DNA from 3 places in the Streptomyces sp. NPDC089424 genome. Region 3 is predicted to be linked to each of the others. Evidence: riboswitches for the same ligand, from Rfam matches in the RefSeq annotation. Region 3 holds a riboswitch; each other region holds the start of a gene.
What was found. A riboswitch is a leader RNA that binds a small molecule or an ion and turns the genes downstream of it on or off. The one in region 3 is predicted to bind cobalamin.

Region 1: another riboswitch for cobalamin. It lies ahead of ACIP2X_RS19095 ((2Fe-2S) ferredoxin domain-containing protein); the one in region 3 lies ahead of ACIP2X_RS22850 (cobalamin biosynthesis protein).
Region 2: another riboswitch for cobalamin. It lies ahead of ACIP2X_RS16575 (ribonucleoside-diphosphate reductase subunit alpha); the one in region 3 lies ahead of ACIP2X_RS22850 (cobalamin biosynthesis protein).

The regions. Positions count from the first base shown of each region.
Region 1 covers NZ_JBIVHU010000003.1:861,649-864,915, reverse strand. Annotated here, with positions in the region: gene ACIP2X_RS19100 (FAD-dependent oxidoreductase) at 1-876, shown strand, start outside; partial or broken gene ACIP2X_RS19095 ((2Fe-2S) ferredoxin domain-containing protein) at 835-1,244, opposite strand; cobalamin riboswitch at 1,304-1,427, opposite strand; gene ACIP2X_RS19090 (IS701 family transposase) at 1,839-3,038, opposite strand; partial or broken gene ACIP2X_RS19085 (IS5 family transposase) at 3,191-3,267, opposite strand, start outside.
Region 2 covers NZ_JBIVHU010000003.1:351,378-354,644, reverse strand. Annotated here, with positions in the region: gene mctP (monocarboxylate uptake permease MctP) at 1-882, shown strand, start outside; gene ACIP2X_RS16580 (GNAT family N-acetyltransferase) at 1,002-1,508, shown strand; cobalamin riboswitch at 1,525-1,702, shown strand; gene ACIP2X_RS16575 (ribonucleoside-diphosphate reductase subunit alpha) at 1,826-3,267, shown strand, end outside.
Region 3 covers NZ_JBIVHU010000005.1:55,791-59,057, reverse strand. Annotated here, with positions in the region: gene ACIP2X_RS22855 (cobyric acid synthase) at 1-492, opposite strand, end outside; gene ACIP2X_RS22850 (cobalamin biosynthesis protein) at 489-1,439, opposite strand; cobalamin riboswitch at 1,539-1,683, opposite strand; gene ACIP2X_RS22845 (hypothetical protein) at 1,849-2,070, opposite strand; gene ACIP2X_RS22840 (anion permease) at 2,102-3,267, opposite strand, start outside.

The DNA of each region.
Region 1 (3,267 bases), on a different contig from region 3:
CTCACCGAACGCGCCGTGCTCCAGGCCGACAAGTTCGGCGCCAGGATCAGCCTTCCGCTGGAGGCGACCGGTCTCCATCCCAAGGACGAGGACCACTACGTAGTGGCGTTCGCCGACGGCAGTGAGATCGCCGCCCGCGCCGTCGTCCTGGCCATGGGTGCCCGCTACCGCCGGCTCCAGGTGCCCGGCATCGAACGCCTGGAGGGAACGGGCGTGCACTACTCGGCGACCGTCTACGAGGCCCAGCAGTGCCGCACCGACCCGGTGGCCGTCGTCGGCGGAGGCAACTCGGCGGGCCAGGCGGTGCTGTTCCTCGCCGAGTACGCGCCGAAGGTGCACCTGCTGGTCCGAGGAGCCAGCCTTGATGCCAACATGTCCCGCTACCTGGTCGACCAGGTCGAACGCCATCCGCGGGTGGAGGTCATGCTGCACACCGAGGTCACCGAGGCCATCGGCCACGACGTGCTGGAGGAACTCGACGTGGTCGACAACCGCACGGGCGGGCACCGCCGGCTCGCGGTACGGAGCCTGTTCATCTTCACCGGCGCTGAACCTCACACCGAGTGGCTCGCCGGCATCATCGCCCTCGACTCCCGCGGCTTCGTCCTCACCGGGCCGCAGGCTCAGGAGGCCTGCGCCCACCCCGAGGTGTGGCACGGCAGAGGGCGCTCGTGCATGACCCTGGAGACCAGCCTGCCCGGGGTCTTCGCGGTAGGGGACGTCCGTAGCGGCTCGGTGAAACGGGTGGCCTCCGCGGTCGGCGAAGGCGCGATGAGCATCCACTTCGTGCACCGCTACCTGGGCCGCACGGCCGCGCCGGGCGGCACCGACAGCTCACCGCACACCCGTCCGAAGGAGTCCGCTTGGCTCGCATGACGCCCAGGAGGTGAAGGCATACAGGTCGAGGATGTCCGGCAACGGAGTGACTCCCGGGCCGCCGGCGCGTACCCAGGCGACGAGTCCTCCGTCGCGTCCGTGTCGTTGACGAGCCCCAGCCAGACCGGCCGGGCACCGGCGGCACTGCGGACGGCTGTACAGCGAATACGTTGGCCTGCCACACGTCACGGCAGTCGGAGATGCGCACCGGCACATCCGCCCGCAGTCTCGGTCTGTGCGGCGTGATCGATTCCGGTCCCCTTGGGGCTGCCACAGCAGCAATCGCGGCATACGACTACTAGGCACGGCACCGGACCGTTCGCCTCCACAGTCTCGCCTGAAGCCTCTTCCGTCGGCCTCCCGGGCATCACACCACTCCCCCGCCCGGGGAGATCCGCCCCGGCGTTGCTCGAGGAGACGACCGCGTGAGTCTCCTGGCTCCCGGGTCGCCGCTCGCCCCGCCTTGCCACCCGGTCCTGGGGCGGCGGCCTGCGGGAACTCGCTCACCGGTCACAGTGGCGGGACCGCGCCGGATTCACACCGGCTTCCTCGGACCGCCGTCGCCGTATGTCGCCGGCCATCATCCCGTCACTGCGGCGACACCGTCACCTGCCCACCGCGCGGAAGGGCTCCCGTGAGCGGCGTGCCCGCGGGAGTCCTTTCGTACGCGCCTGCCGTGAGGAGTGACACGACAATTATGAGCAGGACATCGGGGCGGCTACGTCGTCGGGGCGGCAGCAGGCTGTCGCCGCGCTCCCCAGCGGCCCCTAGTACTCCAGTTGCAGTTCGCTATTCCTGCTGGTCAGCGGCGTGTTCGTGAGTGTACTGGGCTGATGTTCCGTCAGGCGGCGGGAGTTCGTGACTTCGGGTGCGGCGGCGGTAGTGACAGCGCATGGCGATCGCCTGGTGACGGCGGCGCCAGCGGGACCAATTCAGTGCGTGGCGTGTGCGCCGGACATGCGTCAGCGTGGGGCGGCCAACTGCCAGGAGTCGCCGGATTTCCGCCACCGTGAGCGGGACGAGATCGCCGGAACCGATTCTGCGGCCCCCCTTTCCGTCCCCGCGGCGGCGGCCATGGCAGCGAGGAAGGCGTGGGCGAGCATGGCCAGAGTGATGTGCCGATACCAGCCCGGATACCGGCGAACTTCGTACTGATCCAGGCCGCACTCGTTCTTCGCGGCCTGGAAAGCCTCCTCGATCGCCCAGCGCGTCCCGGCGATCCGTACCAGTTCGGTGATGCCGGTGCCGGCTGGTGCATAGGCGAGGTAGTAGGCGATCTCGTCCGGGCGGGCCAGGCTGCGGCGGGCCAGCACCCACCGGTCGTGGGTGGGCGCATCGCCGTCGAAGTCATCGATCGCGGGCAGCCTCGCCGCCGCCCAGTCGTAGACGCGCGGCCCTTTCGCGCCCGCCCCACAGGAGTGGCGTTCCCAGGCGTCCTCGGGTGCCTGGGAGATGGCGAAGTCGATGCGGCCGATGGCGTGCACGTGCTGGGACTTCGGCACGGCCAGGACATAGCCGACGCCGGCCTCCTCCAGCAGGCGGCGCAGCCGCCACTCCTGGCCGTAGGCCGAGTCTGCGGTCACCCAGGCGATCGGCAGCGGCGAGGCCAGGGCCCGCATGATGATGGCCTTCGCGAGATCGCCTTGGGTGGCGAACGTGCGCTCGTCGGGAATCTTCGCCTCTGTGCAGCGGGCCGGATCAGAGGTCCAGGACTTCGGCAAGTACAGCTCTCGGTCCACCAGCGCGCGGCCCTTGGAGGAGGCATAGGCGGCGAACACGCCGATCTGGCAGTTCTCGGTGCGGCCGGCGGTGCCGGAGTACTGCCGTTGCACCCCGGCTGAGACGGTGCCCTTCTTGATGAACCCGGTGTCGTCGATGATCAGCACCCCGGCCGTGTCCCCGAGCTTCTCAGCGACGTATTCCTGCAGGGCATCACGGATTTCGTCGGGATCCCAGCAGGCTCGGCTCAGCAAGTGCTGCAACCCTGCGGGAGTGTGGTGACCGGCATGCTCGGCCAGCTGCCAGCTGTTCTTCCGGCCCACTGGTCCGAGCAGGCCGTGCACATAGGCCCGCATCCGCCGCCGAAGATCCACCCGCCCGAAGCGGTGACCGATCCGCACCAGCAGTTCTTCCAGCTCCGCCGACCAGACATCGGGCCGCACATCATCTTGCACGACAAGCACAACGGCCCACCGCACCCGAAGTCACGAACTCCCGCCGCCTGACGGAACATCAGCCCAGTACACCCACGAACACGCCACTGACCAGCAGGAATAGCGAACTGCAACTGGAGTACTAGGCGCTGTTTCTCGGATCATGTGCGGAGCCAGATGATGAGTGCGGCGAGGGTTACGGTGCCGAGGTAGGTGTAGGCCCGTTTCTCGTAGCGTG
Region 2 (3,267 bases), on a different contig from region 3:
CCGACCGCCGCCTCGCAGTGGACCTACGCCACGCTGGCACTGGGCTCGGCGCTCGCCCTGTTCATGTACCCGCACAGCGTGACGGCCGTGCTGTCCAGCCGCAGCCGGGACGTGATCCGCCGCAACTCCACGATCCTGCCGCTGTACTCGCTGATGCTGGGCCTGCTGGGTCTGCTCGGCTTCATGGCGATCGCGGCCGGCGTCAAGGTGGAGAACGGCCAGCTGGCGATCCCCCAGCTGTTCGAGAACATGTTCCCGGACTGGTTCACCGGCGTCGCGTTCGCGGCGATCGGCATCGGCGCGCTGGTCCCGGCGGCCATCATGTCGATCGCGGCGGCCAACCTCTTCACCCGCAACATCTACAAGGACTTCCTCAAGCCGGACGCCACGCCCGCGCAGGAGACCAAGGTCTCCAAGCTGGTGTCCCTGCTGGTGAAGGTCGGCGCCCTCGTCTTCGTCCTCGGAATGGACAAGACGGTGGCGATCAACTTCCAGCTGCTGGGCGGCATCTGGATCCTCCAGACCATGCCCGCCCTGGTCGGCGGTCTGTTCACCCGCTGGTTCCACCGCTGGGCGCTGCTGGCCGGCTGGGCGGTCGGCATGACCTACGGCACGGTCGCGGCCTACGGTGTCGCCTCCCCGACGCAGAAGCACTTCGGCGGCTCCTCGGCGGAGATCCCCGGCATCGGTGAGATCGGCTACATCGGCCTCACGGCGTTCGTCCTCAACCTGGTGGTCACGGTGGTCCTCACCTTCGTCCTGAAGGCCGTGAAGGCTCCCGAGGGCGTCGACGAGACCAAGCCCGGCGACTACACGGCGGACGCCGGCGACCCGGGAGTCAAGGCGGAGCTTCCCCCGGCGACCGCGGGTGCCGCCCACTGAGGCGCGGGGCCGTTGCGGCACGCGGCCCTGCCGCGTGAGCGCGAGCAGCAGCTGAACGACTCGCAGCGGGCCGCCGACATCACACGATGCGGCGGCCCGTCGTCGTACACACTGCCGCCATGGACATCGACATCCGCCTCGCGCACCCCGCCGAGTACGCCGCCCTCGGCGAGATCACCGCGCAGGCCTACCTCCAGGACGGACTCCTCGACTTCGGCGAGAGCGACGGCTACCTCGGCGAGCTGCGAGACGTCGCCAAGCGCGCGGCCGCCGCACAGGTGCTCGTGGCCGTCGCGCACGAACGCGTCCTCGGCGGCGTGACGTTCGTCCCCTCCGGCGGCCCCATGGCCGACATAGCCGCCCCCGACGAGGCGGAGATCCGCATGCTCGCCGTCGCCCGTCAGGCCCGCGGCCGAGGGGTCGGCGAGGCCCTGGTGCGTGCCTGCGTCGAGCGCGCCCGCGCCCTCGACGGCTGCGCCGGGCTCGTTCTGTCGACCCAGCGGACCATGCACGCGGCCCACCGCATCTACGAACGGCTGGGCTTCACCCGCACTCCCGAGCGGGACTGGAACCCCCTCCCGGAGCTGGACGACATCACGCTTCTCACCTACCAGTTGACGCTCTGAAGTCATCGGCGACACAACATATGGGGGTGCTGTCGGCACCCGACACCAGATGTATGCTCATGCTCGCTGTCGCCGCAGGGGAATCCGGTGCGAATCCGGAACTGTCCCGCAACGGTGTACTCGCGTGCGTCCGTCCCGAAAAGGGAACGCACGCCGGTTCAGTCCGAGGACCTGCCGACAGTGCGCCCGGCCGTCCGGCCCGGGTGCCCTGACGTCCGGGTCTCGTGGAATGGGCCGGTGGACGCGAACGCCCGTGCGCTCGTGTGCCCTGCCCTGCCCTCCGCGAGGCCCCCGTGCCGAGCGAGGGAGAGCCCCACGTGACCATCGCGCCAGCCGAACCGGCCGCAGCGACAACCGTGGAAGGGGAGACCGACGGACCCGGGACCGCGTTGCTGCGGACCCTGACCGAGCTGACCGCCGACCTCCCCGACGCCGACCCCGGCCGGGTCGCCGCCGCCGCGCTGCGCGGCCGTTCCGCGCGGGCGGACGAGAGCGAACTGCGGGAGCTGGCCACGGAGGCCGCCGCCGGACTGATCTCCGAGGACCCCGCCTACTCCCGGCTCGCCGCCCGGCTGCTGACCGTCTCCATCGCCGCCGAGGCCGCCTCCCAGGGGGTCACGTCCTTCACGGAGTCCGTGGCGGTGGGGCACCGGGAAGGGCTCATCGCCGACCGCACGGCCGAGTTCACGCGCCTGCACGCCGACCGCCTGGACGCCCTGGTCGACCGGGACGCCGACGACCGCTTCGGCTACTTCGGCCTGCGCACCCTGTACAGCCGCTACCTGCTCCGGCACCCGATCACCCGCAAGGTCGTCGAGACGCCCCAGCACTTCATGCTGCGCGTCGCCGCCGGCCTCGCCGAGGACGACACCACCCGGTCGGTGGACGAAGTCGCCGCGCTCTACGGGCTCATGAGCCGGCTCGACTACCTCCCCTCCTCCCCCACCCTCTTCAACTCCGGCACCCGGCACCCCCAGATGTCGTCCTGCTACCTCCTGGACTCCCCCAAGGACGAGCTGGACTCCCTCTACGAGCGCTACCACCAGGTCGCCCGGCTCTCCAAGCACGCCGGCGGCATCGGTCTGTCGTACTCCCGGATCCGCTCCCGGGGCTCCCTGATCCGCGGCACCAACGGCCACTCCAACGGCATCGTCCCGTTCCTGAAGACGCTGGACGCCTCGGTCGCCGCCGTGAACCAGGGGGGCCGGCGCAAGGGCGCGGCCGCCGTCTACCTGGAGACCTGGCACTCCGACATCGAGGAGTTCCTGGAGCTGCGGGACAACACCGGTGAGGACGCCCGCCGTACGCACAACCTGAACCTCGCGCACTGGATCCCGGACGAGTTCATGCGGCGGGTCGACGCGGACGCCCCGTGGTCGCTGTTCTCCCCGTCGGACGTGCCCGAGCTGGTCGACCTGTGGGGCGAGGAGTTCGACACCGCGTACCGCGCGGCCGAGAGCCGGGGCCTGGCGAGGAAGACCCTGCCCGCCCGTGAGCTGTACGGCCGGATGATGCGCACCCTCGCCCAGACCGGCAACGGCTGGATGACCTTCAAGGACGCCGCCAACCGCACCGCAAACCAGACCGCCGAGCCGGGCCACGTCGTCCACTCCTCGAACCTCTGCACGGAGATCCTGGAGGTCACGGACGACGGCGAGACCGCCGTGTGCAACCTGGGCTCGGTCAACCTGGGCGCGTTCGTCGTGGGCGACGGCATCGACTGGGAGCAGCTGGACGCCACCGTCCGCACCGCCGTGAC
Region 3 (3,267 bases):
GACGAGCACCGGGAGACCGGCATTGCGGGCGATCCCCATGTTGACGATGTCGGTCCGCCGGAGATTGATCTCGGCCGGAGATCCGGCCCCCTCGCAGATCACCGCGTCGTACGTGCCCCGCAACTCGGCGAGACAGTCGAGCACGGTCCCGAGCAACGCCTGCTGCCGTCCGCCGTGGTAGCCCCGCGCGCTCATCTCCCCGACGGGCCTGCCGAGCAGCACCACCTGGCTGCTGCTCTCGCCGCCCGGCTTGAGCAGCACGGGATTCATCAGCGCGGTCGGCTCCACCCGGCAGGCCTGCGCCTGCATGGCCTGCGCCCGACCGATCTCGGCGCCCTCGCGGGTGACGAACGAGTTGAGCGACATGTTCTGCGCCTTGAAGGGCGCCACCTTCACGCCCTGGCGCACCAGCCAGCGGCAGATGCCGGCGGTGACGACGCTCTTGCCGGCGTCCGAGGTGGTGCCGGCGATCAGCAGCCCGCGCCCGTTCACGCCGGCCTCCTCGACAGCCGTCCCCGCAGCCACACTCCGGCCGCGCAGGCCCCGAGGGCCAGCCGGCCCACCCGCCGGGACAACCGGACGGCCCGCTCGATGTCGCCGACTTCCACCGCACGCCCCCCACCGTTCAGCACGGGCCGGTGCTCGACCCGGCCCGCATACGACAACGTCCCCCCGAGCCGCACCCCCAACGCCCCCGCGAACGAGGCCTCCACGGGCCCGGCGTTGGGACTCGGATGCCGCGCGGCGTCCTTGTGCCAGGCCCGTACGGCACCTCGCGCGTCGCCGCCCGCCAGCACGGCGAGCGACGCCGTCAGCCGGGCGCCCGGCCACCCGGCGAGATCGTCGAGCCGTGCGCTGGCCCATCCGTAGCGGCGGTGGCGCGGCGACCTGTGCCCCACCATCGCGTCCAGCGTGTTCACCGCACGGAACCCGAGCAGCCCCGGGACCCCGCCCACGGCCCCCCACACCAGCGCGCCCACCACGGCGTCGGACGTGTTCTCCGCGACGGACTCCACCACCGCCCGCGCGATCCCCGGCGCGTCCAGCGCCTGCGGGTCGCGGCCGCACAGATGGGGCAGCCGGGCCCGCGCGGCCTCGACGTCCCCCGCCTCCAGGGCGTGCCCGACGGCCCGGGCCTCCCGCGCGAGCGAGGTCCCGCCGACGACGGCCCAGGTGGCGACGCCGGTCAGCGCGACGGAAGCGGCGGGGGAGGACCGTACCGCCCGGTGGGCCGCGGCGCCCAGGGCGACGGCGCCGCCCACGCACACGACGGTGTGCAGCGCGCCCCATCCGCGGTGGTCCCGCCACAGCACCCGTTCCACCGCGGCGGCGGCCCGCCCGAACGCGGCGACCGGATGCCCCCGGCGGGGGTCGCCGAGCACATGGTCGCCGAGGAGGCCGGCGGCGGCGCCGTACGCGAAGACGCGATCGGCACGCACGCGCTCAGCCGGCCGTGCGGGCGGGCAGAGACCTGGTGCGGGACCTCACTTGGCGGCCGAGCATGGCGATATGTCCTCACTCAGGGTGTCCACGCCCTGGTTCGACGAGACCGGCGGTGAGAGTTCCTGGCTCCCGGGGAGTTCCCTCCCCGGTCACAGTGGCGGGACCGCGCCGGATTCACACCGGGCTTCCTCTTCTGCCGCCGTACATGGCCCCGGAAGTCCACCACGGGGCCGGAACGGCCGTCAACTTGCTGTTGACCTGCGACGGGGCAAGTGTGCTGAGTCCCACACGCCACCGGCGGCACGGGTCTCCCGTCTGCCGCTCGCGCCGTCCCCGCGCACGACGAAGCGCCCTGCCCGGAGCCCGTGGAGGGCACCGCGCAGGGCGCTTCGAACACCGGGGCGCTCAGGCCACGATCAGATAGATCCCGTATCCCACGGCCGCCGCGCACGCCGCGAAGGCGGCGTACGCGCCCGTCACCGCCAGCGCCGCCGACTCGCCCTGCGCGGCCGCCCGTTCGCGCCGCGACAGCGCGGTGACACCGAGGGTGAACAGGCCCACCAGAGCCACCGTGACCACGAGGCTGACGCCGAAGACGGAGCCGAGGGCCGCCCAGTCGATCTTCATGCTTGTGCTGCTTCCTTCGGTATCAGGGAGCTCAGACCGAGGCCTGAGAGGGCGTCGGTTCCGAGGCCGTGGCCTGCCGGGGGATCGTGGCCGTGAGGTCCTCGGCCGGGGTGCCCGCCGGGGGCGGCGTCACGGCGGCCATCGCGGTCGTCACCACGCCGGCCGGTTCCCCGTCCGCGTCGTTGACGTTCGTGTGGTCCACGACCTCGCGGCGGGAGATCTTCCAGATCGCGGCGCTGGACCCGACCAGGAAGACGGCGACCAGAGCGGTTCCCCAGGGGCCGAAGCCCGTCACCCACTCGGCGATCGCGCCGACCAGCGCGGCGGCCGGCAGGGTCAGGCCCCAGGCGACGAACATCCGGGTGGCGGTGGACCAGCGGACCACCCCGCCCTTGCGGCCGAGGCCCGCGCCCATCACCGCACCGGAGACCGAGTGCGTGGTGGAGAGGGAGAAACCGAGGTGGGAGGAGGCCAGGATGACGGTCGCGGCGCTGGTCTGCGCGGCGAAGCCCTGCTGCGGCTGAAGGTCGGTCAGGCCCTTGCCCATGGTGCGGATGATGCGCCAGCCGCCGAGGTAGGTGCCGAGCGCGATGGCGAGACCCGCGGAGAGGATGACCCACAGGGGCGGGTCGGAGTCGGGGGCGAGGGTGCCGCCCGCGACCAGGGCGAGGGTGATGATGCCCATCGTCTTCTGCGCGTCGTTGGTGCCGTGCGCCAGCGAGACCAGGCCCGCGGAGGCGATCTGGCCGGCGCGGTAGCCCTTCGCGGAGGCCTTGTCCTCGGCCTTGCGGCCCAGGCGGTACGTCAGCCGGGTCGCCAGCAGCGCCGCGACGCCCGCGACCAGCGGGGCGGCGATCGCCGGGATCAGCACCTTGGTGACCAGCGCGTCGCCGTGGACGGCACCCACGCCGGCCGACGCGACGGTGGCGCCGATCAGGCCGCCCATCAGGGCGTGCGACGAGGAGGACGGCAGGCCGACCAGCCAGGTCAGCAGATTCCACAGGATCGCGCCGACCAGTGCGGCGAAGATGACCTCGGGACGGATGCCGCTCTCGTCGACCAGGCCCTTGGAGATCGTGTTGGCGACCTCCACGGAGAGGAAGGCGCCGACCAGGTTCAGGACGGCGGACATGGCCACCGCGACCTTGGGTCTGAGGGCACCCGTCGAGATGGTGGTGGCCATCGCGTTCGCGGTGT